One region of the Nonomuraea sp. NPDC048892 genome, then DNA from elsewhere that is predicted to be linked to it. Evidence: riboswitches for the same ligand, from Rfam matches in the RefSeq annotation. Region 1 holds a riboswitch; each other region holds the start of a gene.

Region 1 (9,765 bases):
GTTGACCACCAGGTTCCCCAGGGCCCGCCCCAGGGCCCCCGCGTCGGCCTCCACGGGCACGGCCGCCGACGCCTCGGCGGTGAGGAGCACGCCCTTGGCCCTGGCGAGCGGCTCGGCGCCGGCCAGGGTGTCGGCGACGAGGTCGGCGAGCCCGATCCTGGCCCGCGAGAGCCGCAGCGCCCCCGCGTGGATCCTGGACAGCTCGAACAGGTCGTCCACCATGCCCGACAGCCGCTCGACCTCCAGCTTGATCTGCCCGTGGTAGCGGGCGACCGTCTCGGGGTCGGACACCACGCCGTCCTCCAGCGCCTCGGCCATGGCCCGCATCCCGGCCAGCGGCGTACGCAGGTCGTGGCTCACCCACGCCACCAGCTCCCGCCTGGCCTCCTCCAGGGCCCGCTCCCGCGCGTACGCCTCCTCAAGGGTGTTGGCGATCGTCTGGAGCTCGGCCGGCAGCCCCTGGGGCGCCACGAACGGCAGGTCGCGTACGGCGTCCATCAGCCTCTTGCTCTCCCCGACCACCCGCTTGGCCAGCACGAACGCCACCCCCAATCCCACGAGCCCGCCCACGGCGACGACGCTGAGCACGAAGTCCTTGATCTCCCCCTCGATGATCATCTTCTGGATGATCGCCACGACGCCTGCCAGTGTGGCCGCCACCGCGACCACCACGACCACGGCCAGCATCACCCCGATCGACCTGGTGCGCAGCCGCCACATCACCCAGATGCCGGCCAGCGCGATCAGCAGCCCGAACCCGGCGGTGACCGCCACGACCATCGGCAGCTCCCCGGCCGCCACGGCCGGGGCGACCGCCGCACGCGGACCGAGCATCAGGAGCCCTCCAACGGCTCGTACCGGTATCCGACCCCCCACACCGTGACGATCCTTCGCGGCTCGGTCGGATCGGGCTCGATCTTCTCCCGCAGCCGCCGCACGTGGACGGTCACGGTGGACGAGTCGCCGAACGACCAGCCCCACACCTGGTTGAGCAGCGCCGACCGGCTGAACGCCTGCCGGGGGTTGCGCATGAGGTAGGCGAGCAGATCGAACTCCCTGGCCGTCAGCATCACCTCGCCGCCCCGCAGCCGGGCCTCGTGGGCGCCCACGTCGACGACCAGGTCCCCGTCACGCAGCACGCCGGTGCCGCCGGTGACGGAGGCCCCGCGCGCCCGCCGCAGCACCGACTGCACCCGCAGCGCCAGCTCGCGCGGGCTGAACGGCTTGGTCACGTAGTCGTCGGCCCCGGTCTCCAGCCCGACCACCCGGTCGATCTCCTCGCCCAGCGCGGTCAGCATGATCACCGGCACGGGCCAGCGTTCCCTGAGCTTCCTGCACACCTGCAGCCCGTCGATCTTGGGCAGCATCAGGTCGAGCACCATGAGGTCCGGCGGGTGCGCCAGCGCCCTGCGCAGCGCCTCGGCGCCGTCGCCGACGCACTCGACCTCGTGCCCGTCGCGCTCCAGATAGCGCGCCACGACCTCGGAGACCGTGGGATCGTCGTCCACCACCAGGATGCGCGTGTTCACCACTTCACCGTACGGCCACAACCCAGGGAAGCCGCGTTCACGTCACCGGTTCGTAAGCCTCGCGAGGTCATCGGCGCGCGGGCCTCGCCGATCATCCGCGTCGTTGCTTCGTAAGCCTCGCAGATCATCCGCCGAGGACGTACGGTTGCCTCATGGGTAAAGTCGTCATGCTCGTCGTCGGGACTCTCCTGGGTCTCTTCGTGCTCTTCAACTTCCTCCTGCCGATGCTGGTAGGCCTGGTCAAGCTGGCCCTGATCGTCGGCGTGATCGCCCTCGTCGCCTTCATCGCGGTCACCGTCGTGAGCAAGTCCTCCCGCTCACACTGATGCAGTTCCTGTTCGATCCGTGGCTGGTCGGGATCACCATGATGGCGATCCTGCTGCTGGCCATGTGGGCGGCCACGCTGCTGCCCGTCCTCGGCGGAGAGCCACCGGGCTTCCCGCTGTCCTACGCGCGCCGCACCGCCTTCCAGCGGCAGCGCGATCCTGACGCGGCCGGTCGCTCGCGTCCACGAGCTCCTTAGGCGTGCCCCGCTTCCCGTCAAGCGGGGCTCCCTCGTACGGGTGAGCCCTCGACTCTGCACGAGTCCACGAGACACCTACGAGAAAACAGGGCTCATGATCGATTCTCTTGTCACGTTCGTCATCGGCATGTCCGGCGGCAGTGCCGCCCTCGGCATCGTGCTGTTCACTCTGGCCGTACGGCTGCTTCTGCTCCCGCTGAACGTGCGCCAGGCCCGCACGACGAAGATCCGTGAACGGCTCGCACCCAAGCAGCAGGAGCTGCGCAAGCGCTGGAGCCGCAATCCCGAGCGCCTGGCCAAGGAGCTCAACGCCCTCTACGCGAAGGAGGGCAGCTCACCGTTCGCCGGGATTCTGCCGATGCTGGCGCAGTTGCCGTTCATGTGGCTGATGTTCCGGGTCGCCACGCATCCGACCGCACTGGCCGGTCATTCGTTGCTGGGGGCTCCGCTGGGTCAGCAGGTGGCGGGCATTGTGGCCAATTACGGTCTGGTCAGCCTGCCGTTTTCGGTCTTCATACTGGTCATCGTGCTGGTCGCGGCGGTGGCATGGTGGTCTTCACGGCAGATCGCGGCGAACGCCGCCAGGCAAGGCGAGATCGCGGGCGGGCAGCCCGAGGTGATGCGGAAGATCATGCGGTTGATGCCGTACGGCTCCGTGCTGGCCGCGCTGGTGCTCCCCCTGGCCGCCGGGCTCTATCTGCTCGTCTCCACGGCGTGGGCCACAGGCGAGCGCGGGGTGCTCGCTAGCCGGCCTCTCTGAGTGCCGCCACCTGCCCGTTCACCGTCTGGCTGGGGGCGGGCAGGATGGCCCAGACCGTCGTCGTGTCACCGTCGTGCCTGACCCCCCAGCTCTCCGCCACGTATTCCACGATGCCGAGCCCCCGGCCCCCGAGCGATGACAGGGTCGGGCGGCCCGCGCGCGGCTCGGTCGCCGCACCTCCGTCGCTCACCGCCACCTCTACGTGTTCGTCGCTTCGCAGCCACGCCACTCTCACCATGCCGGACGGAAGCGGATGCGCGTGACGCAGCGCGTTGCTCAGCAACTCGCTCACCACGAGCACCGCGTCGTCGATCGCGGCGGTGAAGACCCCACTGTCCTGCAGATCTGTGCTCAGACGCTGGCGGGCGACGGCGACGCTGGACGGCGCGTACGGCAGCAGCACCACGCTTGACACACCCACCTCCCCGTTACCTGTGCCCCCCGCGGGAACACTCCCCGGTACGACCGAAATGCCCCGTTACTCGATCCCAGAAACCGCATTGCGATCACAGCTTGTACTCATTGGACGATAGATCAGCTCAACCGTGACCACCTCGTTACCGCATCGGTGTGTCGGATCCGATAGGGGAAGCGCATCGCAGCACGAGTCGCATCCTGGTGCCCCCTTCCCGTCGCGGATGAGCGCTCACATCTCCTCCCTGTGCGCGCGCGAGACTGCGGACGATGTAGAGACCGAGCCCCACTCCACCAAACCGTCTCCGGTCGCCGCTGTCCACCTGGACGAAGCGCTCAAAGATCCGCTCCCGGTCACCAGGGGCGATACCGACGCCCTCGTCGTCCACGACGACGACCACGTTCTCACCGTCCGGCCAGGCGGCCACGCTGATGAGCCCGCCCTTCGGCGAGTACTTGAAGGCGTTCTCCAAGAGCTGACCGAGAATGATGTCCGTGGCCAGGGGATCACCGAGCACGTGCGGCAACCCCCGGGCGATGTCCACCTCCACGCGGTGCTTGTCCGACAGCGCCGGCAGGCCCAGCGTGGCCGCGTCGATCCGCTCGGCCAGATCGACCTCCTCGATCCGCACCTTGAGCTCCTCGGCCCCCGCCCTGGCCCCCAGCAGCAGGTGGTCCATGAGCTCGCCCAGCGACCTGGAGCGCTCAGCGATCGTGTGCACGGCGGCGCGGCGCTCGGCGTCGGCCATCTTGTCCCAGCGCGCGTCCAGCGTGCTGGCGAAGCCCCGCACGATCGTGATCGGCGTCCGCAGCTCGTGGCTGGTCGTGGCCAGGAAGAGGTCCTTGGCCTCCTCCAGCTCCTTGGCCGAGGTGACGTCGCGGAAGTCGACGACCACCTCGCCCGTCTCCTCGATCTGCGCGCTCACCACGTCCAGCCACCTGCCGTTCTCCATCTGGAAGGTGACCTTCTCGCCGGGCTTGGGCAGCGGGAACGGGGGCGGCGCGCCGATGACGGACTCGGGGGCCAGCGCGGTCAGGCCGGCCGCGGCCGGGTTCCAGCGCACCACCAGGCCGTCCTGGTCGAGCACGGCGATGCCGTCGGCGCTGGCGTCGAACACGGCCCGCTCGTGCGCCCGCTGTCGCACCGCCTCCTGGTAGGCCACCGCGTTGCCGACGGCGATGCCCGCGTGCCCGGCCAGCAGTTCCAGCAGCTCCAGCTCCAGGTGGCCGGGGTTGCGCCGGGCGAACAGCGCGTACAGCGCGCCGTACGGCCGCCCGCCCACGGCGGCCAGTCCCAGCGCGACCGTGTGCAGGCCGCGCAGCCGGGCCCACACCAGGTCGTCGAGCCCGTCGGACTCCAGCATGACGGTCTTGCCGGTGCGTAAGAGCCGGTCCACCAGGCTCGTACGCAGGTCGGTGGTGGTGCCTCTGATCGAGTCGGGCAGCTGGTACGTGCTCACCAGCCGCAGCCGGTCACCCTCGATGAGCACGAACCCGCCGGCGTCCGCCCCGGTCAGCTCGGTGAGGTTGGCCGAGATCCGGTCGAGCACGGCCGACAGCTCCAGCTCGGAGTTGATGTCGCCGACCACGTCGGTGAGCCGGCGCACGAGCCTGGCCCGGCGCGCCATCCGGTTCCTGGCCAGCTCGTCGGCCTGCGCCGGGTGGTAGACGCACACGTAGCCGCCCACGGCGCTGCCCAGCCGCAGCGCGCTGATGTCGACGCGCAGGTCGAGCAGGGCGCCGTCGTTGTGCAGCCGCTTGGTGCGCAGCGACACCGGCTCCCCGGTGCGTACGCGCTCCAGCACGGCGTTGTGCTCCGCGGTCAGCTCGTCGGGCACGATCGGCGCCCTGCGCCCGAGCACCTCCTCGGCCGCCCAGCCGAACACGCGCTCGGCGGCGGCGTTCCACACCAGGACGCTCTGGTCCCTGTCGAGCGCCACGACGGCGTTGGGCGAGCTGTCAAGCGCCGCGCGAGCGATCTCATCGTCACTACCGGCCCATTCGTCCCCCACTCCTCCATAGTGCACGTGGCGCGGTGGGTGCGTCGGGCGATCCGTCCGATACGCTGCGGTCACGGTGATTCCGGCGGGTGGAGGTTGAGGGTATGTCGAGCAACGATCTCGATGCCCTGCTGCGTGTGACCTCTAGCACCTATCGAGGTGATACGCCGCCTGACATCGCTTTCGGCACCTATGACGGCGCCGTGGGCCGATTGGTGCTGGCCGTGACGGGCAAGGGTGTCGCGGCGTGCAGCTTCGAGGCGGAAAACGACGTCTTCGAGCTGGTCAACAGGCATGTGGGCAGCTTCATCGGGCCCGAGGCGAGGCGGCTGGACCCGGTACGCAGAGAGCTGGACGCCTACTTCTCCGGGCGGCTGCGCGCGTTCACGCTGCCGGTGGATCTGGCGCTGGCGACGCCGTTCGCGCGTACGGTGCTGCAGAAGACGATGGCCGTCCCCTACGGCACGACCACGACGCTGGAGGAGATCGGCCAGAGCATCGGCCGGCCGCGCGCGCTGCGCGCGATCGGCAACGCGCTGTCCTCCAACCCCGTCTGCGTGATCGTGCCCTGCCACCGGGTGGTGCGCGAGGACGGCGCGCTCGGCGACTACGCGGGTGGGCCCGTCGCCAAGCAGCACCTGCTCAACGTCGAACAGCGGGCCGGCGCAGCGCCAGGCCGATGAGCAGCGTGACGAGCGCGGCCACCAAGGCCCCGCCGAGCGCGCCGTTCATCCACGTCTGCCGGGTGAAGCCGATGGCCTCGCGCAGGCTCGCCCAGATCCCGTCCCACGCTTCGACCGTCGGCGTCGAGGTGGTCAGCCAGTAGGCCACGAAGCCGAGCGCCCACGGCACCACCATCGACCAGCGTGAGGGCGCGTCCTCCGCGGTGTTCCAGCCGGCGCCGCGGCGCAGCACGAAGTAGTCCACGGCCAGCACGGCGAACATCGGCACGAACACGGCCCCGATCACGCCCAGGAACGCGCCGTAGGACGTGACGTCCACCAGCAGCGCGATCACCACGGTGAGCACGCCGATGAGCACGGAGAAGACGCGCCGGTCCATCCGCGGCAGCAGGTTCTGCAGCGACATCGTGGTCGAGTAGACGTTGGCGAAGGACTGGTCGGTCTCGCGCAGGACCAGGATGCCGAAGAACAGCGCGCCCAGCGGCATCGCCACGAACGGGCCGAACACCGCGGTCCCGTCGGCCTGCACCGCGGCGACGCCCGCCAGCGCCACCGCGTAGACGCCGAGCCCGAGGCAGGCGACCTGGGCCAGGGTGTAGCCGCCGACCACGCCGGTGAAGGCGGCCCTGCTGGAGCGCGAGTGGCGGGCGAAGTCCGCGGCCATGGGCACCCAGGACACCGACAGCGCGATCACGTAGTCGACCGCGGCGGGGAAGGCGGTCCACGTCCCGCCGGTCTGCGGGGGCGCCTCACGCAGGAAGAACACCGTGAACCAGACCATCGCGATGATCACGCCGACGGTGACGTACCGGCGCAGCAGCCGGATCGAGCCGAGCGGCCAGATGGTCAGCGCGGTGGTCAGCACCCCGGCCACGATCACCCACGCCTGGTACGGCACCGAGCCGAAGATCGCCGTGGCACCCTTGGCGATCACCCAGAGCTCGAAGGCGCCCCAGCCGAGCATCTGGACGATGTTCAGCACCGTCGGCACGTAGGAGATCCTGGCGCCGAACAGGCCGCGCAGCAGCACCATGGCCGGCTGCCCCGTACGGGTGCCGGGAATGGCCGACAGGCCCACCATGGCGGTGCCGATCAGGCTGCCCACCACCGTGGCGACGAGCGCGGCGCCCAGGGTGAGCGGGGCATCGCCCAGCGGGTTGATCAGGAACAGGGCGCCGGAGAAGCCGAGGAGGCTCACTCCGAGATTCGCCCAGAGCGCACCCTGATCGAGCACGCCCAGAGTCTTCGGCGCTTCGCCTTCGAGGGTCAGGGGGACTTCTTCGACGCCGTGCGACATCGCACACTCCCTACGCCGGCATTATCCGGACAGGTTCCGGCGGTCGGCAGCAGATGTGGCTGCCCTCTCAGCCCGGCACCCCGAGCTCCCGCGACGATATGTAATTTGCGCCCTCATCATGCCTTAATGACGGCAGAACCGCCATAGTGGGGGCCTTGTTACCGATTCAGGCGACGAACGGCTGTTGTCCCGTCTCGCTCACCATCGGCCGGCGGGAGAACTCCCACGACTGCATGCCGCCGCCGACGTTGATCGCTTCGCGCCCGAGCTGGTTGAGCCAGGCCGCGACCTGCATCGACCGGCCGCCCACGCGGCAGACGACGTAGACGGTCGTGTCGGCGGGGACCTCGTCGACCCGGCCCTGAATCTGGGTCATGGGGATGTGGACGGCCTGCGGCGCGTGGCCCGCCACCCATTCGTCCTGCTCGCGGACGTCGAGCAGGTAGGCATCGGCGGGAACGGCGCCCGCCTCGATCTCGGGAACGGTCATGACTCCATCATCTCGCGCCGCGCGTCGTAGGCGGCACGCGCCGCGGCGATCTCCTGTTGATGCGCCTCGGTCCACGTGACCAGGGACTTGATGGTCTCGTGCAGCGTACGGCCGAGCGGCGTCAGCGCGTAGTCCACCCGGGGCGGCACCACGGGGTGAACCGTGCGGCTGACCAGGCCGTCGCGTTCGAGCTGGCGCAGGGTGACGCTGAGCATGCGCTGGCTGACGCCGTCGATCTCGCGGCGCAACTGGGTGAAGCGCAGGCTCTGGCAGTCGAGCAGGGCGATGACCAGCAGCGACCACTTGTCCGCGATGCGGTCGAGGATCTGCCTGACCTCGCAGTCCTCCCGGGTGTCCCACTGCCAAACGTCGTAGTCGTCCATGGTGCCTTCGCGGTAACCGAGTGATTCGAAAGTGCCGTCTTCCATCGTCTTTCATGCTGACCCATGATGAGGACGGTTACAAGAGATAACCGATATGCAGAAAAGTAACCGGGGGTCTTGCGATGTCTGTTCCTGCCCGATCGTGGGGCGTGCTGATCGTTCTGTGCGGCGCCATCTTCCTTGAGGGCATCGACGTGGCCATGCTGAACATCGCCCTGCCGGCCATCAGGGCCGATCTGGGGCTGTCCACGGGCATGCTGAGCGGGGTCGTGAGCGCGTACGTGCTCGGCTACGGCGGTTTCATGCTGCTCGGCGGCCGGGCAGCCGACCTGCTGGGACGGCGGCGGATGTTCCTGCTCTGGCTGGTGGTGTTCCTGGTCTTCTCGGGGCTCGGCGGTTTCGCGAACGAGGGGTGGGTGCTGCTGCTGGCCAGGTTCGTCACGGGGGTGGCCGCCGCGTTCCTGACGCCGGCCGGGCTCTCGCTGATCACCACGACCTTTCCCGAGGGCCGGCTGCGCAACAAGGCCCTGCTCATCTACGCGGGCACGGCGGCGGGCGGCTTCGCGCTCGGGCTCGTGGCCGGCGGGCTGCTGACCGCGATCGGCTGGCGCTGGGTGTTCTTCGCGCCCGTGCTGATGTCGCTGCTCATCCTGATCGCCGCCGTCCCCCTGATCAGGGAGCCGGCCAGGGAGCACCGGCCGGCGGCCGGCGGGTTCGACGTGCTGGGCGCGGTGACGATCACGGGCGCGATGATGCTGCTGGCGTACGGCGTCGTACGTCTTGAGCACCCGGCCGACGGCTGGCCGCTCACGGTGGCGGCCTTCGCCGGCGGGCTCGCGCTGGTGGCGGCGTTCACCGCCGTCGAGCGCCGGTCGGCCAGCCCGCTCGTCCGGCTCGGCCTGCTGCGCTCGGCGCCGCTGATCCGGGCCAACGTGATGGCCGCCCTGCTCACGGCCTCGTTCTTCGGCTTCCAGTTCCTGGTCACGCTCTACCTCCAGGAGCTGCGCGGGTGGTCGACCGTGCAGACCGGCCTGGCCCTGCTGGCGGCGGCCATCGACGTGGTGCTCGCCCCGGTGCTCACGCCCTGGCTGGTCAACCGGTACGGCAGCGCCAGGGTCGTGCTCGGCGGCCTGCTGTCGGGCCTGCTGGCCTACGCGTTGTTCCTCGGGGTGGGGCTCGACTGGACGTACGCGGCCATGCTGCCCTCCATGCTGCTCATCGGCCTGATGTTCGCCTTCGTCTACGGCCCGGTGACCATCGTGGCCACGGACGGCGTCGCCGAGCACGAGCAGGGGCTGGCGGGCGGGCTGATCAACTCCTCGTTCCAGTTCGGGGCGGCGCTGGGCCTGTCGATGGTGACCGCGGTCAACGTGGCCGCCCTGGGCGGAGCCACAGACCCCGAGGCCGGGCTGGCCGCGATGCGGACGGCGCTGCTGGTGCCCGTCACGGCCACGCTGCTGGGCGCGCTCGTCGCCGTGAGCGGCCTGCGTACGCGAACGAGAGACTGCGCCCTCAGCGCCGCGTGAAGCCATCGGGGCACGCGGCCAGGAGGGGCCGGTCCGAACCGGCTATTTGAGAAGTTTGGACAGGCGGCGGTCGGCCAGCGGCTTGCCGCCTGTCTGGCACGTGGGGCAGTACTGGAGCGAGGAGTCGGCGAACGAGACCTCCCTGATCGTGTCGCCGCAC
Region 2 (9,765 bases), on a different contig from region 1:
GCCAGGCGCGTCGCGTACGAGAGGGGAGGGGATCGGGCGGGTTGCGGCGGGCCCGTTCCGTCGGCCGGGCCGGCTGGGTTACGGGGACGTCGGGGAGGAGGCCTCGGCGTAGCGGCGGCGGGGGATGCGGCCCGCCTGGCGGGCCAGCCGCCCGGCCGCGACGGCGCCCTTCATGGCCGCCGCCATGAGGTCGGGCCGCTGCGCCCTGGTCACGGCCGTGGCCAGGAGCACCGCGTCACAGCCCAGCTCCATCGCCAGCGCGGCGTCACTGGCCGTGCCGATGCCCGCGTCGAGGATCACCGGCACGGACGCGGCCTCCACGATCAGCTCGATGCTGTGCGGGTTGCGGATGCCGAGCCCCGAGCCGATCGGCGCGCCCAGCGGCATCACCGCCGCGCACCCGGCCTGCTCGAGCCGCCGCGCCAGCGCCGGATCGTCCCCGATGTACGGCAGCACCACGAACCCGTCGGCCACCAGCCGCTCGGCCGCGTCGAACGTCTCGATCGGGTCGGGCAGCAGGGTTCGCTCGTCGGCGATGACCTCCAGCTTGACCCAGTTCGTGCCGAGTGCCTCCCTGGCCAGCCGGGCGGTCAGCACGGCCTCGCCCGCGGTGAAGCAGCCCGCCGTGTTGGGCAGCACCTTGATGTCGCGCCGGCGCAGCACGTCGAGCACGGTGCCGCGCGAGCCCGGGTCGAGCCGGCGCATCGCCACCGTGGTCAGCTCGGTGCCCGACGCCGCGAGCGCCTGGTCCAGCACCTCCAGCGAGGGCGCGCCGCCGGTTCCCATGATGAGCCGGGAGGAGAACTTCTCCCCGGCGATGATCAGATCATCCACCTTGCACCGCCGTCAGGACCTCCACGCGGTCACTGTCGCCGAGCGCCGTCGTCTCCCAGGCGCTGCGGGTGACCACCTCGTCGTTCACGGCCACGGCCACTCCGGTGGTGGCCGTGGTCAATGTCTGTACGGCCTGCGCCACGGTCATGCCGTCGGCCACCTCGTGCGCGGACCCGTTGATGGTAACAATCATGAAATTCCCTGAAATCTCTCCGGCGAGCACAGCGCCGCCAGCTCGCCCTCCTCGCCCAGCAGGATGGCCGTCGTGAGCGGGGCGAGCAGCACGCCGCCCCGGTGGTGCCCGGTCGCGAACGTCAGCCCCGGCGTCCCGCTGGGGCCGATGACCGGCAGGTTGTCCGGGGTGCCCGGCCGCAGCCCCGCCACCACGTCGGCGACCTCCAGCTCGGTGACGCCGGGAACCAGCTCCCTGGCGTCGCGCAGCAGCTCGTAGAGCCCGCCGGCGGTCACCCTGGTGTCGAAGCCCAGCTCCTCCTGGGTGGCGCCGACCACCAGCTCACCGTCGCCCCGGGGGACCAGGTAGACCGACGAGCCGTGCACGGTGCCGCGTACGCACCGGGTCAGCAGCGGCTGCGGCGAGCGCAGCCGCATGATCTGCCCCTTGACCGGCCGCACCGGCACCTCGGCCAGCTCGCCGCTCCACGCGCCGGCGGTCAGGACGACCCGCTCGGCCCTGATCTCGGCCCGGGTCTCCGCGCCGGTCTCCTTCCTGGCGCCCGTCCTGGCGCCCGCACGGGTCTCCGCCTTGGCGCCCGGTCTGACTTCACCGTGCCCGCCGCCATCCCCGGCTCCGCCGCCAGGCCCGGTCCCGTACGGCTCCGGCGTCGCGAGGCGTACCCCCGTGACCCGGCCGCCTTCGCGCAGCAGCTCGGTGACGCGGGCGCGCACCACCTCGGCGCCAAGCCGCTCCAGCGCGGCCAGCAGGGCCGCGGTCACCCGGCGCGGATCCACCCAGGCGTCGCCGGGCGCCAGCAGCCCGCCACGCACGGACGGGGCCAGCATCGGCTCCAGGCGGCGGCATTCGCGCCCGGTGAGCCGCTCGACCGGCAGCCCGAGCTTGTCCATGAACGCCGCCAGCTCGTCCAGCGCCGCCAGGTCGTCGGCCCCGAACGCGACGTCAAGCGTCCCGTCGGACCGCAGATCCAGCGCGAGCGCATCTCCTCCGGCCGCGCCGTCACCGGCGAGCCCGGCACCCGCGCCCAGCCTCGGACCGGCGAGTTCGGCAGCCGCGCCCGGGGCCGCGCCGACGTTCGTACCCGGGCCCGCGAGCCCGGCGTCCTCGGTGAGTTCGGCGGCGAAGGCGGGCCAGCGGCGCAGCGACGCCACCCCGAGCCGCAGCAGCGGCGCCTCGGTGTAGGTCACCTCGCTGACCGGGGCCAGCATCCCCGCCGCGGCATAGGAGGCACCCCGCCCGGGCGCCGGATCGACCACGGTGACCTGGCGCCCCTCACGGGCCAGCCGCCACGCCACGGAGAGGCCGACGACCCCGCCGCCCACGATCACATCCACCTGCGCTCCCTTCGCCGGCATGATCCGGATCAGGTGTCTTGCGGTCGAAGGCCCGTCACAGCCTTCCTCTCAGCCCGGTGAAACGGCCGGACTCCCGCGCGTCTTACCTCCACAGCCTACGGCCTCGGTGCGGCGGCCGTGCACCGCCCCCGTTATGGTCTTGAACGTGAACCATGTCGTGGTGGTGGGAGCGGGCCTGGCCGGCCTGCGTACGGTCGAGGCCCTGCGAGGGCGCGGATTCACCGGCCGGATCACGCTGATGGGCGAGGAGCGCCATCGGCCCTACGACCGGCCGCCCCTGTCGAAGGCCGTGCTGAAGGGCGAGGCCGACACGAGCTTCGTCGACACCGACCTCGACGCCCTGGAGGTCGACTTCTGGCCGGGCGTCAGCGCCAAGTCGCTGCGCGCCGGCGTCGTGGAGACCACCGAGGGCGAGATCGGCTACGACGGCCTGGTCATCGCCACCGGCGCCGAGCCGATCAGGCTGCCGGGCGACGGCCTCCAGCACGTGCTGCGCACCCTCGACGACGCCCACGAGCTGCGCGCCGTGCTCGTCCCCGGCGCCCGCGTGGCGATCATCGGCGCCGGCTGGATCGGCGCCGAGGTGGCCACCGCGGCCCGCCGCGCCGGCTGCGAGGTGACGGTCGTCGAGAGCGCGCGGGCCCCGCTGAGCACCGCCGTCGGCGCCGAGATCGGCGCGCGCACCGTGCCCTGGTACGACGGCATCGACCTGCGCCTCGGGGCCATGGTCGACTCCGTGGACGAGGGCGGTGTGCGGCTGGTGGGCGGTGAGTTCATCGAGGCCCACGTGGTCGTCACCGGCATCGGCGTACGACCCGCCGTCGGATGGCTGGCCGATGCCGACATCGACCTGCACAACGGCGTCGTCACCGACGAGCACCTGCGCGCCTCGCTGCCCGGCACCGTCGCCGTGGGCGACTGCGCCGCCTGGTGGTCGCGCCGCTGGGGCACCAGGCTCAGGGTCGAACACTGGGACACCGCGCTCAACGCCCCCGAGGTCGCCGCCGCGACGCTGCTGGGGGAGGAGGCGGTCTACGACCCGGTGCCCTACTTCTGGTCCGAGCAGTTCGGCCACATGATCCAGTACGCCGGACACCATCCGGCCGGCGAGCGGCTCGTCTACCGGGGCGAGCCAGAAGGCAAATGGTCGGCCGTCTGGCTCACCGAGGACGACACTCTGGCCGCCGTACTGGCCGTGGACCGGCCGCGCGACCTCGTACAGGGGCGGCGGATCATCGACGCCGGTCACCGTCTGGACACGGAACGCCTGGTAGATCCACAAGTCTCTCTACGGGATTGTGTTGTTTGAGCAAGCACGGCATGTGGTAGTTGTGGTTTCGTGACGCTTTCTGTTGCACAGATCGACCGGGAGACCGAGCAGCTCATCGACGAGTGGCTCACGCTCCCCGAAGTGGCCAGGCGCCTCGACCTTTCGATCGGCCGGGCCAAGCAGCTCCTGAAGGACCACAAGCTCCTCGGCGTGCGCCGGGGCGGCGGCGGGCCACAGGTGCCCGCGGTGTTCCTCGATGGGAAGGACGTGATGAAGGGCCTGCCCGGCACCCTGACGGTGTTGCAGGATGCCGGCTACGACGACGTGGAGTCGCTGCGCTGGCTCTTCACCCCCGACGAGTCGCTGCCAGGATCGCCCGTCGAGGCGATCAGGGCCGGCCGTCATACCGAGGTCAAGCGGCGTGCCCAAGCCCTCGCTTTCTGACGCGCGCCTCTATCTCTGCACAGACGGCCGCCGCGACCGCGGCGATCTGGCGGAGTTCCTCGACACGGTGCTGGCCGGCGGCGTGGACATCATCCAGCTGCGGGAGAAGGGTCTTGAGGCACGCGAAGAACTCGCGCTCCTCGAGGTCTTCCGCGACGCCTGCGACCGGCACGGCAAACTTCTGGCCGTCAACGACCGGGCGGACGTCGCGTACGCCGCCCGCCCCGACGTGCTCCATCTGGGGCAGGACGACCTTCCTGTGACGGTCGCGCGAGAGATACTCGGCGACGACATCGTCATCGGACGGTCCACCCACTCCGCCGCCGAGGCTTCCGCCGCGGCTGTGGAGGAGGGCGTCGACTACTTCTGCTGCGGGCCCGTCTGGCCCACCCCGACCAAGCCCGGCCGCCCGGCTCCCGGCCCGTCGCTGCTGCGGCACGCGGCGGCGCTGGGCACCTCGCGGCCGTGGTTCGGGATCGGCGGCATCGATCTCGCCAACCTGGACGAGGTGATGTCGTACGGGGTGAGCCGGGTGGTGGTCGTCCGCGCGATCACCGAGGCCGACGACCCCGGCGCGGCGGCTGCCGAGTTCGCCAAACGCCTGTCGGCCGGCTGAGCAGCCGAACACCCCCGGCCGGCTGAAGCGCCGGCCGTCGGCCGTTCGGCGGGTGAGCGGCCGGACGGCGGGCTGGCCGGTGATCGGTGGCCGGCGAGCCGGCGGATGACCGTCGGCCGGTCGGCGGCGGGTCAGGTCTTGCGGCTGGTGGCGGCGATGGCCAGGTCGGTCAGTGCGGCGCGCGCCTGCGGCGTGACCGGGGCCGAGTCGAGCGCCGCCAGCGCCTCGCCCAGGTAGTCGCCGATCAGGTCCTCGCACTCCCGCAGTGCCCCGGTGTCGTCGATGATCTGCCGCAGCGTCTCGACCCCGCCCTCGTCCAGCGCGGGATCGCCGAGCAGCCGGCGCACGGTGCCGGCCTCGGCGGGCGAGGCCGCGGCCAGGGTGCGGGCCACCAGCATCGTCCGCTTGCCCTCCCGCAGGTCGTCGCCGGCGGGCTTGCCCGTCTGCGCCGGGTCGCCGAAGACCCCGAGGATGTCGTCGCGCAGCTGGAACGCGATCCCGACCTGCCGCCCGAACCCGGCGCACAGCTCGTCCATCCACGGCGCCAGCTCCCGCCCGGCCAGCGCCAGCCCGAGCCTGAGCGGCTGCTCCACCGAGTATTTGCCGCTCTTGTAGAGCGCCACCCGCAGCGCCGACTCGAACGAGTTCTCCCCGTGCGCCTGCTCCAGCAGGTCGAGATACTGGCCGCACATCAGCTCGGTGCGCATGTGGTCGTGGACGGGCTGGGCCGCCTCCAGCGACTCGCGCGGCAGCCCGCTGGCCCGCCACATCTCGCCCGACCAGATCAGCAGCAGGTTGCCCAGCAGGATCGCCGCGCCCTCGCCGAACTGCTCCGCCGAGCCGTGCCAGCCCGACTTCTCGTGCATGGCCTGGAAGCGGCGGTGCGCGGACGGCATGCCCCGGCGCAGATCGCTCTTGTCCATCACGTCGTCGTGCACCAGCGCGCTGGCCTGCAGCAGCTCCAGCGAGGCGGCGGCGGTGAAGATGCCGGGCACGTCGGTGCCGCCGGCGCCGCGCCACCCCCAGTAGCAGAACGCCGGCCGCAGCCGCTTGCCGCCGGACAGCAGTTTGTCGGCCGCCTCGCGCAGCGGCGCGAACTCGGGGTCGCCGCCGTCGGGCAGCTGCCGTTCGACGAACTCTCCGAGAGCGCGCTCGACCTGCGCGCGCAGGATCTCCAGGCCGGCCGCGTCAGTGGTCATGCCCATGAGACTAGTGGCCGGGAGCGAGGGTGCGGATCTCCAGGGTGTCTGTCTGACCGGCAGGTCTGCGAGATGTGGCGCTAATCTTGTGGGCATGGCTCTTGGTCGACCCTCTGTAAGGCCCGATCGTGTTCCCACCGTCCGCGACATGCTCGCCGCCGGTGGCCGGTCGTTCTCCTTCGAGTTCTTCCCGCCGAAGACCGACGAGGGCGCCAAACAGTTGTGGCGGGCGATCAGGGAGCTGGAGTCGCTGCGGCCCACGTTCGTCTCCGTGACGTACGGCGCCGGCGGCTCCACCCGTGACCGCACGGTCGACATCGTCGAGCGGATCGCCCACGACACCACGCTCACGCCCGTCGCCCACTTCACCGCGGTCGACCACTCCATCCGCGAGCTGCGCCACCTCGTAGGGCGCTTCGCCGACGCCGGAGTGCGCAACATCCTGGCCGTGCGCGGCGATCCCCCCGGCGACCCGACGGCCGAGTGGGTGCAGCATCCCGAGGGCGTGCTCTACGCCGAGGAGCTCGTCCGCCTGATCCGCCAGGCGGGCGACTTCTGCGTCGGCGTGGCCGCCTTCCCCTACAAGCATCCGCGTTCGCCCTCCATCGAGTCCGACACCGAATACTTCGTACGCAAGTGCCGGGCCGGGGCCGACTACGCGATCACGCAGATGTTCTTCCAGGCCGACGACTACCTGCGGCTGCGTGACCGGGTGGCGGCCCGGGGCTGTGACACGCCGATCATCCCGTGCATCATGCCGGTCACCCAGATGAGCACGATCGCCCGCTCCGAGCAGCTGTCGGGGGCGCCGTTCCCGCCGGACGTGGCGGCCAGGTTCGAGGCGGTCAAGGACGATCCGGCGGCGGTGCGGCGGCTCGGCATCGACCACGGGGCGGAGCTGTGCCAGCGGCTGCTCGACGAGGGCGCGCCGGGGATCCACTTCATCACGTTCAACCGGTCGAGCGCGTCGCGCGAGGTGTTCCAGCGCCTGGAGCGCATCCCCCTGTCCGCCTGATCCCGACCGCTTGAGCGCGGTCGCTCGGGGAGGGTCGCTCGCGGTCGGTGGGCGACGTCAGGTCCCTTCCAGGACGTGCACCTGGGGCAGATCGCGGTGACGGTGATGGGCTTCGGCGATCGCCGCGAGATTGTCGCGGCCCAGGGCGCGGTAGGCCGTGGTGAGCAGTTCGTTCGCCTGGGCCTCGCGTTCCGGGTCGCCAGCGCTGATCCAGTGCAGGTCGCGGCCGAGGGCGAGCGCGTCGGCGGGGAACCCTGCGGCGCAGCGGCGCAGCGCCTCCGTGACGTGGGCCGCTCGGACGGCCGGGTCGCCGGTCAGCTCCTTCACCAGGGCCGTGCAGAAGTCGTAATCGTCCCACGGTCGCTGTCGGCCACGCTCGATCATGGTGTCGTCTGTGATCGCTGTGCCGGGCTCGATCGCCCTGCCGCCCTCGATCAGGGTGTCGCCTTCGACGAGCGCGCCGCCGCCGTCCAGGGTCTCCAGCCGGTCGGGGTCTCCGTGCTCCAGTAGCTCGGGGGAGTGGCCGCTGGCGTCGTGATAGTCCTCGCCCTGTTCGTCGCGGTCGCCGGTCTCGAAGGTCGTCAGGACCTCGCGCAGCAGCCGCAGCCGGTGCCGTCGTACGACCACGTCGGGGTCCAGGGGATCGGCCGGCTCGCCGTCCTCGGACGACAGGTCGCGCCATCGCCATTCGAGCGTGTCGCGGACGGCCTCAAGAGGGGTACGGGTCGGCAGGCCCACGCCGCCGCCGTCGTTGTTGTAGTAGGAGGCGACGCCGGTGCAGGTGCGGCCGTCGTCGTACCAGAGCCCGAAGTGCAGCCCGTCGGTGCCGCCGTGCATGAACGTGAGGAACTCGGGCGGGTCGCGGTAGTAGCGGCCGTGCACGCGCACGTCGATGCCGTCCCGGGACCGGCGTTCCGGATCGTCGAAGAGGTCCATGATTCCGAACGGGGACAGGTCCAGGTCGTGGAAAGCCTGATTCCCGGCCGGGCACAGGGACAGCAGGAAGGTCCGGAACCGGAAGATCGAGTCAGGCAGCCGGAATCCCCAGTCGCGGGCGACGCGGGCCTCGATCGCGGCGCGTTCGCGCTCGACCTGGGCCGCGGCGGCCGACCTCAGCCGCTCGTCCTCGGCCGGCGACCGGTTCGCCGCCTTCCATGCCGCGTAGTCGCGCAGCTCGGCGGCGGAACGCGCGGCGGCCCGCCGATGATGGGCCCGTTCCCACACAGACGGCGCCGGATCGGGTCCGCCGAAGATCGCCGCCTGGAGTCGTTCCTCGGGAGTGGGGCCGTCGAGGCCCGGATAGCGGGACCGGCGCTCTTTCATGGCGGCCTCGGCGGGCAGCCAGCGGCCGGGGTCGGCCGCCATCCGGCCGCGCGCCTCGGCGGCCGGCAGGGGAGCGATCTCCTGGTCGAACGCCGCCAGCGCCGCCGCCTTCCGCCGCACTGCCCGGGCGTCGATCTCGGTGCACCACCCGAGGTAGGCGTCCCACTCCTGGGCCGGATCGTGCTCGGGGAGATCGGCGTGATCGAGGAAGAAGCCGAACTTCTCGATGTGGGCGAGGTCGTCGTACTGCTCCGCCGTCCGCTTCCGCAGGCCGGCGCGGACCTGCTCGTCGTCCTCCTCCTCGCGCCACAGCTCGGGCATCTCCTCGGGACGTTCGACCTGATCGCGGTGGAGGTCGATCGTCGTCTCCCGGCCGAAGACCGACACGCGGGCCGTCAGTCTCGGACCGTCCGCGGAGACGAGCTCGGCGTCGAATCCGGCGAACGGGCCATCGACGATCTTCACGAAGTGACGCTTCATAGCGGGCCCCCATCGGCACGGACGATCTCTGGGGCAGCATGATAGAGATCACCACCGACACGCGGGCCCGGATGTCGCCGCAACCGCCGAAAGCGCGGCCCGGGTGTCACCGCGGCCCCCGGAGGTACGGGCCCGCCACCCGCCCGCAGGGGGACCGGGCGGGTGACGGGCAGGGGACACCGGACAATCGGTAAAGGGTCGATCACTTTCCGTGACTAGTTTCTGCCCCGCGTCATGCCTGGTAAACCACGGGTCACGTAAGCGACCTCAGGTGAGCGGGAGCGGGCGGCCGGCGATCGCGTACTCCTCGTGCCCGCCGGGGAAGACGAAGCGGGTCAGCAGGTCGGTGAAGCCCATGCCGGCGTAGAGGTGGCGGGCGGCCGTGGGCTGGTCGTGGGTGGACAGGATGGCCGAGCGCTCGCGGCGGCCCGCGCACAGCGTGGTGATCATGGCACGGCCGATGCCCTTGTTGTGCCACTCGGGGTGCACGTGGATCTCGGCCAGCTCGAACGCGTAGCCCATCCAGGCGTCGGCCGCCTCCTGGCCCAGCCGGTCGGCCAGGCCGCGCCAGACGACGTCGTGCCACCACTGGCCGGGGGCGCCGCGGAATCCGTACGCGAAACCGACGATTCTGGGTTCAGTGGTCGCCCCATCGGGGGATGAATCACGCAATTCCGCGAAATAACACTGAAAATGGGGATATGTCCCGTGGTTTCGCATGATGGTCTTGCGGCCGGCTATCTGGTCCACCGGCGGCTTCATCGCGGCCGCGTAAATGTCGATCACTGTCTCCAGCCGCTCGGTGAACTCGGCCGGACCGGCTCCGCGAAACTCGATCACCCGTCGCACACTACTCGACGTCCACCGGCGTACCCCCGGTGATGCGCACGAGCTCGTCGAACGTCGTCGGGAACACCGTGTGCGGATGCCCGCCCGCGGCCCAGACCACCTCGTGCTTGCTCAGCCAGGTGTCCACCAGCGTGCGCACGGGCGCCGGATGCCCGACCGGGGCCACGCCGCCGATCGGCTGGCCGGT
Region 3 (9,765 bases), on a different contig from region 1:
TGGGCGGGCTGCCGGTGCTGTTCGCGCTGAGCGGCGCCAAGGCCGACGAACGCGAGGTCTTGCTCGCCATGCTGGCCGCCGCTCCCCGGGTGCTGTCTGAGCACCCCCATCAGACGATCATCGCCGACCGGCAGTACTACGGTCGTGCCTTCGAACGCGAGTTAGCCGACCGTGCGCTCACCCTGTTGCGCCCGGCTCGCGCGGGCGAAGCCGAGCGGGCCGGCGCGCATCTGTTCAAGCCGCTGCGCCAGACCATCGAATCGATCAATCAGACCTTCAAGGGCCAGCTTGACCTCGAACGACACGGCGGACGCTCCCGGGCTGGCGTCATCGTCCGCATCTTCATCAAGGTCCTGGCCTTGACCGCGGCCGTCTGGCACAACGACAAGACCGGCCAGCCGATCAAGTGATCTCGCGCTGATCGTGGCCCCCGACGAGACATCAGCACCTGGGTGATATGGGGATCTGCTGACCCGCGCCGATCTCAATCGCATCTGAGGAAGCACGGGTGCCATGGAGCCGCCTCGCCGTTGTAGGCACTAACGGAAGCTCGATCATGGTCCACAACTGGTCCACAACCAGCGAGCGTCAACGAGAACGGGCGGGACTCCGTGAGACTGGAGGCCCGCCCGTACCTGCGATGTTCGCCCTGGTCAGCGGCCGGAACCGCTAGTCAAGATCGTGTGCCCCCTGTAGGATTCGAACCTACGCACCCGGCTCCGGAGGCCGGTGCTCTATCCCCTGAGCTAAGGGGGCGCGCCGAGTGAAAGGCTATCAGTATCCCGGTACTGCTCGGCACCAGATAAAGGTCCTTGAACACTTCCCGCGAAACCCGGCGTGACGGGGCCGCTACAGGTTAGCTTTGCGCCCGTGGGCGAGGTTCTTGGGAAAGTACTGGTCGTGGATGACGATGAGGTCATCCGGCAGCTCATCGCGGTCAACCTGAACCTGGAGGGGTTCGAGGTGTCTACCGCCACGGATGGGCAGGATTGTCTGGATCGGGTGCTCGACGTGATGCCGGATGTCATCACGCTCGATGTGATGATGCCGTTTCTGGACGGGTGGACGACGGCGCATCGGTTGCGTACCGAGGAGGCCACCAGTCACATCAAGGTCGTGCTCATCACGGCCAGGGCTCAGGATGATGACCGGACCCGAGGGTTGGGGATCGGGGTGGACGCGTACCTGACCAAGCCGTTCGATCCGGCTGAGTTGATTGAGGTCGTGCGGGATCTGGCCATGAGGGGTAGTCAGGGGCGTAGCTGATCCCTGGTTGTCGGTCTTGGCGGTCAGGTATCGGCTGTCCGTGGCTGGGGCCTGGTGGGGTGGCGCGTGCCGGGGTTGAGGGCACGCGTTCTTGGTGGATTGTTCGTACGCTGGCCGCATCGCCTCCTCTCCGCGAAAGGCTGGACAACGTGCGTAGCTCCATCTTCAACAACCTCGACTCCCAGCAGCTCCCCCCGGGCTTCGCCCTGGAGAACCACAAGATGTTGCGGGTCCAGCTTCCGCATGAGGTGCTGGCCAAGCAGGGGTCCATGGTGGCTTTCCAGGGGCAGATGGACTTCGACTACGAGGGGTCGGGCGGGCTCGGGAAGTTGTTCAAGAAGGCCATGACGGGGGAGGGCGCCTCGCTCATGCGGGTGCGGGGCGACGGGCTGCTGTATCTGGCGGACAACGCCGATGACATTCATCTGTTCTTTCTTGAGAACGAAGGGCTCACGGTCAACGGGCGTAACCTGCTGGCGTTCCAGCCGCAGCTCGGCTGGGACATCAAGCGGGTTCAGGGGGCCGGCGTGGCGGCCGGGGGGCTGTTCAACACGACGGTTACCGGGACCGGGTGGGTGGCGGTGACGACGCATGGCACTCCGGTGCTGCTCGACGCCGCGCGGATGCCGACGTTCGCCGATGGGCAGTCGGCCGTGTGCTGGAGTACGGGGCTTGAGGTCGGGATCAACCGGACGATGAAGGTGGGGGCGTTGATCGGGCGGGGGAGTGGGGAGGCTATGCAACTGGCGTTCAGGGGGCAGGGGTTTGTGTTGGTGCAGGCCAGTGAAGGGGCTCCTGTCCCAACTCCCTCCGCTTAAAGCGCTTGAGGGTGCTCAGGCCCATCCTCGGTAGACAGGTAATTAGCTAATTGCCATAATGCCTTAGTGATGGACGTCGACCTGATCAAGGCGCTGGCCAGTGACAAGCGGCTGCTGATCCTGGAGTGGTTGCGCGATCCCGTACGTCACTTTCCGCCGCAGCGCGACGGCGATCTCGTACGGGACGGCGTCTGCTCGCTGTTCATCGCCGAGAAGCTGGGTGTGAGTCAGCCGACCTGCGGCGAGCATCTCAAGGTGCTGGCCAAGGCGGGGCTGGTTCGCGGCACCAAGATCAAACAGTGGGTGTTCTACCAGCGTGACGAGGAGCGGATCGCCGCGGCGAAGGAGTTGTTGAGCGGTGAATGGTGAGCCGAACGGCGCCTACGAGCGCCTGATCGCCGACATGGATGCCGGCGGGGCGCGGTACCGGGTGATCGAGCACGCGCCCGAGGGCCGGACCGAGCTGGTCAGCGCCCTGCGCGGGCATGATGTGGCGCAGGCCGCCAAGTGCCTGATCGTGATGGTGAAGGTGGGTAAGAAGCAGACGCGTCACGTGCTGGCCGTCGTGCCCGGTGATGCCCGGCTCGATCTGCAGGCCGTCAAGGCGCTGCACGACGGTACGTACGTGTCCTTCGCCGCCAAGGAGAAGGCCGAGGAGCTGGCGGGGAGTGTGAGCGGGACGGTGTTGCCGTTCAGCTACGATCCCAGGCTTGAACTGGTCGCCGATCCGTCGTTGCTGGATCAGCCTGAGCTTTATTTCAACGCGGGGCGGCTTGATCGTTCTGTGGCGCTGGTGACCGAGGATTATGTTCGGCTGGCGGCGCCGCGGGTGGCCAACATCACGGTCCCTGGTAGCTGATCGGCGGTCGGCATGCAGGCGGCCGCGCCGAAGGTGTCGTTCCTGGTCAGGTTGAGCAGGTGGGTGCGGGGGCGGTGTTGGTGCTGGTCCAGGAGGCGAGGAAGCCGAACGTGGTCGCCGCGCCCGGCGCCAGCTGCCCGTTCCAGCCGGCGTTCCGTACCGTCACCGAGGAGCTATTCGCGCTCAGCGTCCCGCCCCACAGCTGGGTGATCCGCTGGCCGTCGGCGAGCGTCCATGCCACCGTCCAGGCGCTGATCGGTGAGGTGCCGGTGTTCGTGACGGTGACCTCGGCCTGGAAGCCGCCCTGCCACTGGCCGGTGCGCTGGTACGTGGCGGCGCATCCACCAGAAGGCGGCGGTGGTGTGACCACGGTGTCGAGGGCGTCCACCAGGGGCGGGTACCACTTGTCGGACATCTTCTGGTCGCCCGCCGCGTTCGGGTGCACCCCGTCGTAGGTGTCGGTGGCGGTGCTGAAGCCCGTCCACTGGTCCACGACCGTGATCGGCGACTGCGGGGTGGTCGTGGCGGCGGCCCAGGCGGGGATGGCGTTGTTGAAGGTCACGGTCCGCTGGGCGCAGTCGGCGCAGCTGGAGGGGTTCATGGGGATGATCTTGGCGACGAGGATCCTCATGTTCGGGTTGCTCGCCCGCATCTGGTTCACCATCGTGGTGAACGCGCTGAGGATCGTCGCGGGGGCGATGTTGCTCCACACGTCGTTGGTGCCGAAGTGCATGAGCACCACGTCCGGCCGGGTGGCGGCGAGCCAGCCGGTCAGCAGACCCTGGTTCGCCACATTCGTGGCCAGGTAGCCGCCGTGGCCCTCGTTGTCGCCGTCGTGCGCCACCCCGCAGCCCTGGGGCGGCAGGGTGCCGACGAAGTCGACGTTCGTGTGGCCGGTGCTCTGGAGGCGGTTCCAGAGCAGGGCGCGCCAGCAGCCGGGGGATCCGGTGATCGAGTCGCCCAGAGGCATGATCCTGACGGGGGCTGCGCTCGCGGTGGCCGTGGTGGCGAACAGCACCGCCGCGGCCAGCGCCACTATCGCGGCCAGCACGGAGCCGATCTTGCGCATGGTCTGCTCTCCCGTCGTCAGCCTGCGCAGATCGTAGGATCGCGGGCCGCGCGACGGGAAGGAAGTCACCGACGAGGGACGCTTGACCTGGGGGTACGGATGTAACTTTCAGCCGCCGACGGCGGCGGTCAGCTGCGGACCACCGCAAGCGGGCAGGGCGTGTGGTGCAGGAGAGCCTGGCTGATCGAGCCCAAGAGCATCCCTGCCAACTGCCCATGCCCCCGCGACCCCACCACCAGCAGATCGGCCCCGGCGGCCGTCTCGCGGAGCACCTCGACCGGATGGCCGTGCACGACCTCCGTCACCACCTCGACGCCAGGGTGCCGCTCCCGGTGCTCGGTCAGCGACTCCTTGAGCCGGCGCAGCGTGTCCTGTTCGCTGCCGCGGTCGGCCGGTGGGAAGCCGCCGGCCTGCGGCCAGGCCCACGCCTGTACGGCGCGCAGCCGCGCCCCGCGCAGCTCCGCCTCGGTGAAGGCGAACTCCAGTGCCTGCCCGGCGCTGGGCGAGCCGTCGGTGCCGGCGACGATCTCGCCCCGGACGGCCGGGGGACGTTCGTGGACGAGGACGACGTTCGTCCGTGCGTGCGCCGTGACGCCGTGCGCGACGGATCCGACGAGCAGGCCGCGCACGCCGCCGATGCCGCTGCTGCCGACGACCAGCAGCTCGGCGTCCTCGGACGCCTTGATCAGCGCGGTACGGGGATCGCCCGGCAGCAGGACCTGCTCCACCGGCACCTGCGGAGACTCCCGCAGGGCGCGGTCGCGGGCCGCCGCGAGCACGGTGTCGGCGCCCTCGCGCATCCACCGGGCGACCTCGGCGTAACGTACGGTGTCCTCCTCGCACACCCACTTGGGCACGGCGTGCGCCACGGTCAGCGGCGATCCGCGCAGCGCGGCCTCGGCGGCGGCCCAGCCGGCTGCCTCCAGGCCGGCGCGGGAGCCGTCCACCCCGACGATGATCACAGGTTCAGCTCCTCAGGACAGCGCGTAGCATTCGACCTCGGCGCGGCGGAACGAGATCCCGTTCGCCTGGGAGTCACGGACGCAGGCGCGCTCGGACCTGCTGAGCCGCAGCGTGCCGCAGACGGTCACGCCGGAGTAGGTGCGGCAGTCGAGTCGCCTGTCGTCGGCGCCGACGCGGTACATCTCTCTGACCGCCGCACGGCACTTGGCCTTGCCCGTGTCGGCGTAGCGGCACTGGGCGATGAGAGTGTCGTACTGTTCCTGGCTGACTTCGTGCTGGTCCATGCCGTCTCCGGCGGCTGCGGTGGCGCCGGACGCGGCCATCACGACGAGTAGTCCTGCGACAGCAGCGAATCTCTTCATGTTCCCCCTGATGGGGACCGTACCGCTCACGGCGATCGTCAAACCTCGACGCCAGGTTTCGGGTGGGGGCAGGCGTGGGTACGATCATCGCCGACCAACGCGGGAGCCCGGTGCAGACCGGGCTGAGAGGACGGCTGACAGCCGCCGACCGCCAGAACCTGCTCCGGGTAATGCCGGCGAAGGGAGTTTGCGCGATGAGCAGCGCGCGCTTTTCCAAGATCTACTCCGGTGACCTCCGCGTGCCGATGCGGCAGGTCCGGTTGTCCAACGGCTCGGCGGTGACGTTGTACGACACCTCGGGCCCCTACACCGACCCCTCCTTCGAGCCCGACCCGCGGCGTGGGCTGCCGCGCCTGCGGGAGGAGTGGATCGAGGCGCGGCGGGTGGCGGGTGAGCCGGTCACGCAGGTCGGCTGCGCCCGGCGCGGGCTGGTGACCAAGGAGATGGAGTTCGTGGCGGTGCGCGAGGGGGTGAGCCCCGAGTTCGTCCGGCAGGAGGTCGCGGCGGGCCGGGCCATCATCCCCGCGAACGTCAACCATCCCGAGTCCGAGCCGATGATCATCGGCCGGGAGTTCCTGGTCAAGATCAACGCCAACATCGGCAACTCCGCCGTCACCTCCTCGATCGAGGAGGAGGTCGAGAAGATGACCTGGGCCACCAGGTGGGGCGCCGACACGATCATGGACCTGTCGACCGGCGACGACATCCACGAGACCCGCGAGTGGATCCTGCGCAACTCGCCGGTGCCGGTCGGCACCGTGCCCATCTACCAGGCGCTGGAGAAGGTCAAGGGCCGGCCGGAGCTGCTGTCGTGGGAGGTCTACCGCGACACGCTGATCGAGCAGTGCGAGCAGGGCGTCGACTATGTGACGGTGCACGCGGGCGTGCGGCTTTCGTACGTGCCGCTCACCGCCACCCGCAAGACCGGGATCGTCTCGCGCGGCGGCTCGATCATGGCGGCCTGGTGCCTCGCGCACCACCGCGAGAGCTTCCTGTACGAGAACTTCGCCGAGATGTGCGAGATCCTGGCCCGCTACGACGTGTCGTTCTCGCTCGGCGACGGGCTGCGTCCAGGATCGATCGCGGACGCCAACGACGAGGCCCAGTTCGCCGAGCTGCGCACGCTGGGCGAGCTGACCGGCATCGCGCGCGAGCACGACGTCCAGGTGATGATCGAGGGGCCGGGCCACGTGCCCATGCACAAGATCAAGGAGAACGTCGACCTGCAGCGCGAGCTCTGCGACGACGCGCCCTTCTACACCCTGGGCCCGCTCGTGACCGACGTCGCGCCCGGCTACGACCACATCACCTCGGGCATCGGGGCCGCCATGATCGGCTGGTTCGGCACCGCCATGCTCTGCTACGTCACCCCCAAGGAGCACCTCGGCCTGCCCGACAAGGACGACGTCAAGACCGGCGTGATCACGTACAAGATCGCCGCCCATGCCGCCGACCTGGCCAAGGGGCATCCGCGGGCGCAGGAGTGGGACGACGCGCTGTCCGACGCGCGCTTCGAGTTCCGCTGGGAGGACCAGTTCGACCTCTCGCTCGACCCTGACACCGCCCGTTCCTTCCACGACGAGACGCTGCCGGCGGCGCCGGCCAAGACCGCGCACTTCTGCTCGATGTGCGGGCCCAAGTTCTGCTCGATGCGGATAAGTCATGACATCAGGCAGGCGGGGTTCGAGGAGAAGGCGGCCGAGTTCAGGCGGCTCGGCGGCAACATCTACGTGGAGTGATCCGTCCGACGTTCGGCTAACCGGGGAGCGTCTCGCCGCCGATGGGGGCCAGGACCTCGCCGGTGTAGTACGACGACAGCCGGTTGGAGGCGAAGAACACGTACGAGGGGGCGATCTCGTCGGGATCGGCGGGTCGCCCCATCGGCACCTGCTCACCGAACGACTCCACCTTCTCCTCGGGGAAGGTGGCCGGGATCAGCGGTGTCCACACCGGCCCTGGGGCGACGGCGTTGATCCTGATGCCGCGTTCGACCAGGTTCTGCGCCATGGAGTAGGTGAAGGCGTTGATCGCGCCCTTGGTGGCGGAGTAGTCGATGAGCGTCTTGTTGCCACGCAGGCCGTTGATCGACGAGGTGTTGACGATCGCGCCGCCCTTGCCCATGTGGGCGAGCGCGGCCTTCGTGACGCGGAAGTAGCTGTGGATGTTGACCGCGAACGTGTGCTCCCACTGCTCGTCGGACAGCTCCTCCAGGCCGTCCACCGGCTCCTGGTAGGCCACGTTGTTCACCAGGACGTCCAGGCCGCCCAGCTCCGACACGGCCTGCTCGACGACCGAGGCGCAGTGGGCGCGGTCGCCGAGGTCGCCGGGCAGCAGCACGCAGCGCCGCCCGGCCGCCTCGACCAGCGAGGAGGTGTGGGCGGCGTCCTCATGCTCGCTCAGGTACGCGATCGCCACGTCGGCCCCCTCCTTGGCGAAGGCCACCGCGACCGCCCGGCCGATGCCAGAGTCGCCGCCGGTGACGAGGGCCTTCTTGCCGTCCAGCAGGCCGCGGCCCACGTAGTCACGCATCTCGTCACGCGGCTGCGGCGTCATCTCGCCGCTCTTGCCCGGGTACGGCTGGCTCTGGGGTGGTGGCGTCTGCGACATGCCCTCCGGCCTGCCCTTGATCGGGTACGGCTAACGCCAGGGGCCGGTCATCTGACGAAGCCCTGCGAGCGCAGCCAGTCGCGGGCGACCAGTACAGGGACGTCGCCGTCCACGTCCACCTGGGCGTTGAGCCGGCGGATCACGTCGTCGGTGAGCTTGGCGCTGATGGGCGCGAAGATGCGGGCGATCTCCGGATGGGCCTTGGCCACCTGGTTGCGGATGGTCACGGCCGCGTTGTACTGCGGGAAGAAGTGTTTGTCGTCCTCCAGCAGCACGAGGCCGAGCGCGTCGATGCGGCCGTCCGTGGTGGTGATCATGCCGAGCGTGCACTGGCCGGCCGCGATCGCGTTGTAGAGCACGCCGGTCGACATCCGGCGTACGTTGCTCCGGGGGACGTCCTTGCCGTACTGGAGGCCGTAGCCCTTGAGCATGCCGAGGAAGCCGTCGTCGCGGCCGAAGGTCTCGTGGTCGACGCAGAACGTGCGCTGGGCGACCGGGACCTTCGTCATGTCGGAGATCGTCTTCAGGCCGTACCTCTCGGCCGTGGCGCGGGTGACGCCCATCGAGTAGCTGTTGTTCAGCGGGGCAGGCGGCAGCCAGACGATGCCGTTCTCGCGCAGGTCGAGGTCGCGTACGGCTGCGTACTGCTTCTCCGCGTCGGGGATCGCCTTCGTCTGGCCGAGGTAGGTGATCCAGCCGGTGCCGGTGTACTCCCACATCAGGTCGGCGTCGCCGCGGGTCAGCGAGGTCCGGGCGTTGACGCTGCCCTGCACGTTCGTCTGGTCGGACACGTCCGCCCCGGCGGCGGTGAGCGCGACCACCGCGATCTTGCCGAGCACGAGCTGCTCGGTGAACTCCTTGGACGTCACCCGCACCTTGACGCCTTCGAGCGAGGGGATCGGGCGGATGCTGCCCGGCTCGATCGGCGGCACGAACGACGACGCGGGGCGCAGCCCGCACGCCGTCACCGCGACGAGCACGAGCAGCGTCACCATCATGCGAGACCTCATGAGAGGCCCTTCGGTGCCAGGTAGCGCTGGGCCAGGCCGCCCAGCCAGTCGAGGATCAGCGCCAGCACCGCGATCAGCACGCATCCGGTGACGAGGATCAGGTTGCGCTGCGTGCTCACGCCCGTGGTGATCAGGTCGCCGAGCCCGCCGGAGCCGATGAACGCCGCGATGCCCGCCGTGCCGACGTTCAGCACGAGCGTGGTGCGTACGCCCGACAGGATGATCGGAGCCGCCATCGGCAGCTCCACCTTGAACAGCACCCCCGCCGCCGACATGCCGATGCCCCGCCCCGCGTCGGTCAGGCGCGGATCGACCTGGTCGAGGCCGACCATCGTGTTGCGCAGCGTCGGCAGCAGGCTGTAGGCGAACAGCGCCGCCACCGCCGTCCAGAAGCCGATCTGGAACACCACCGCCAGCAGCACCACCAGCCCCACCGCCGGGGTCGCCTGCCCCACGTTGACCAGGGCCAGCACGAACGGGGTCGCGCGGCGCAGGCCGCGCCGGGTGAGCAGCACGCCCAGCGGCAGCGCCACCACGAGCACCAGCACGGTGGAGAAGAAGACCAGCTGGATGTGCTCCCACGTGCGGCGGAACAGGAACGGCAGGTTGAGCGAGCCGCGTTCGATGCCGTCGAGCGGCGCCAACTGGGTGTAGAGGACCATCGCGACGCCCACGGCCAGGTAGCCCAGCAGGGGCAGGAAGACGTGCCATGACCGGCCGATCTCCGGCTCGGGGGTCGTGGCCTCCCTGGCGGCGGCGCTTTCGATCGTCACGGCGCCTCCTCGGCGGCGGCGCTTGCCGCCGTCATCCT

The links. A riboswitch is a leader RNA that binds a small molecule or an ion and turns the genes downstream of it on or off. The one in region 1 is predicted to bind thiamine pyrophosphate.
Region 2: another riboswitch for thiamine pyrophosphate. It lies ahead of AB0C28_RS25730 (FAD-dependent oxidoreductase); the one in region 1 lies ahead of AB0C28_RS03135 (cytosine permease).
Region 3: another riboswitch for thiamine pyrophosphate. It lies ahead of thiC (phosphomethylpyrimidine synthase ThiC); the one in region 1 lies ahead of AB0C28_RS03135 (cytosine permease).

The regions. Positions count from the first base shown of each region.
Region 1 covers NZ_JBEZFZ010000001.1:628,788-638,552, reverse strand. Annotated here, with positions in the region: gene AB0C28_RS03175 (HAMP domain-containing sensor histidine kinase) at 1-834, opposite strand, end outside; gene AB0C28_RS03170 (response regulator transcription factor) at 834-1,529, opposite strand; gene AB0C28_RS03165 (hypothetical protein) at 1,682-1,855, shown strand; gene AB0C28_RS03160 (DUF6412 domain-containing protein) at 1,855-2,052, shown strand; gene yidC (membrane protein insertase YidC) at 2,147-2,812, shown strand; gene AB0C28_RS03150 (ATP-binding protein) at 2,796-3,227, opposite strand; gene AB0C28_RS03145 (PAS domain S-box protein) at 3,370-5,238, opposite strand; gene AB0C28_RS03140 (methylated-DNA--[protein]-cysteine S-methyltransferase) at 5,430-5,909, shown strand; gene AB0C28_RS03135 (cytosine permease) at 5,869-7,206, opposite strand; TPP riboswitch at 7,196-7,308, opposite strand; gene AB0C28_RS03130 (rhodanese-like domain-containing protein) at 7,373-7,696, opposite strand; gene AB0C28_RS03125 (helix-turn-helix domain-containing protein) at 7,693-8,124, opposite strand; gene AB0C28_RS03120 (MFS transporter) at 8,202-9,605, shown strand; gene AB0C28_RS03115 (DNA-formamidopyrimidine glycosylase family protein) at 9,648-9,765, opposite strand, start outside.
Region 2 covers NZ_JBEZFZ010000007.1:356,044-365,808, forward strand. Annotated here, with positions in the region: gene AB0C28_RS25720 (thiazole synthase) at 79-834, opposite strand; gene thiS (sulfur carrier protein ThiS) at 827-1,027, opposite strand; gene AB0C28_RS25730 (FAD-dependent oxidoreductase) at 1,024-2,382, opposite strand; TPP riboswitch at 2,351-2,469, opposite strand; gene AB0C28_RS25735 (FAD-dependent oxidoreductase) at 2,528-3,691, shown strand; gene AB0C28_RS25740 (Rv2175c family DNA-binding protein) at 3,722-4,096, shown strand; gene thiE (thiamine phosphate synthase) at 4,074-4,712, shown strand; gene AB0C28_RS25750 (polyprenyl synthetase family protein) at 4,844-5,911, opposite strand; gene metF (methylenetetrahydrofolate reductase [NAD(P)H]) at 6,060-6,926, shown strand; gene AB0C28_RS25760 (hypothetical protein) at 6,984-8,714, opposite strand; gene AB0C28_RS25765 (GNAT family N-acetyltransferase) at 8,997-9,569, opposite strand; gene AB0C28_RS25770 (YbaK/EbsC family protein) at 9,580-9,765, opposite strand, start outside.
Region 3 covers NZ_JBEZFZ010000027.1:76,981-86,745, reverse strand. Annotated here, with positions in the region: gene AB0C28_RS46560 (IS982 family transposase) at 1-410, shown strand, start outside; tRNA gene AB0C28_RS46555 (tRNA-Arg) at 685-756, opposite strand; gene AB0C28_RS46550 (response regulator) at 871-1,266, shown strand; gene AB0C28_RS46545 (AIM24 family protein) at 1,416-2,084, shown strand; gene AB0C28_RS46540 (winged helix-turn-helix domain-containing protein) at 2,154-2,453, shown strand; gene AB0C28_RS46535 (YbaK/prolyl-tRNA synthetase associated domain-containing protein) at 2,443-2,943, shown strand; gene AB0C28_RS46530 (cellulose binding domain-containing protein) at 2,990-4,012, opposite strand; gene AB0C28_RS46525 (universal stress protein) at 4,141-4,974, opposite strand; gene AB0C28_RS46520 (hypothetical protein) at 4,987-5,337, opposite strand; TPP riboswitch at 5,427-5,539, shown strand; gene thiC (phosphomethylpyrimidine synthase ThiC) at 5,532-7,076, shown strand; gene AB0C28_RS46510 (SDR family oxidoreductase) at 7,093-7,944, opposite strand; gene AB0C28_RS46505 (glycine betaine ABC transporter substrate-binding protein) at 7,992-8,954, opposite strand; gene AB0C28_RS46500 (ABC transporter permease) at 8,951-9,727, opposite strand; gene AB0C28_RS46495 (betaine/proline/choline family ABC transporter ATP-binding protein) at 9,724-9,765, opposite strand, start outside.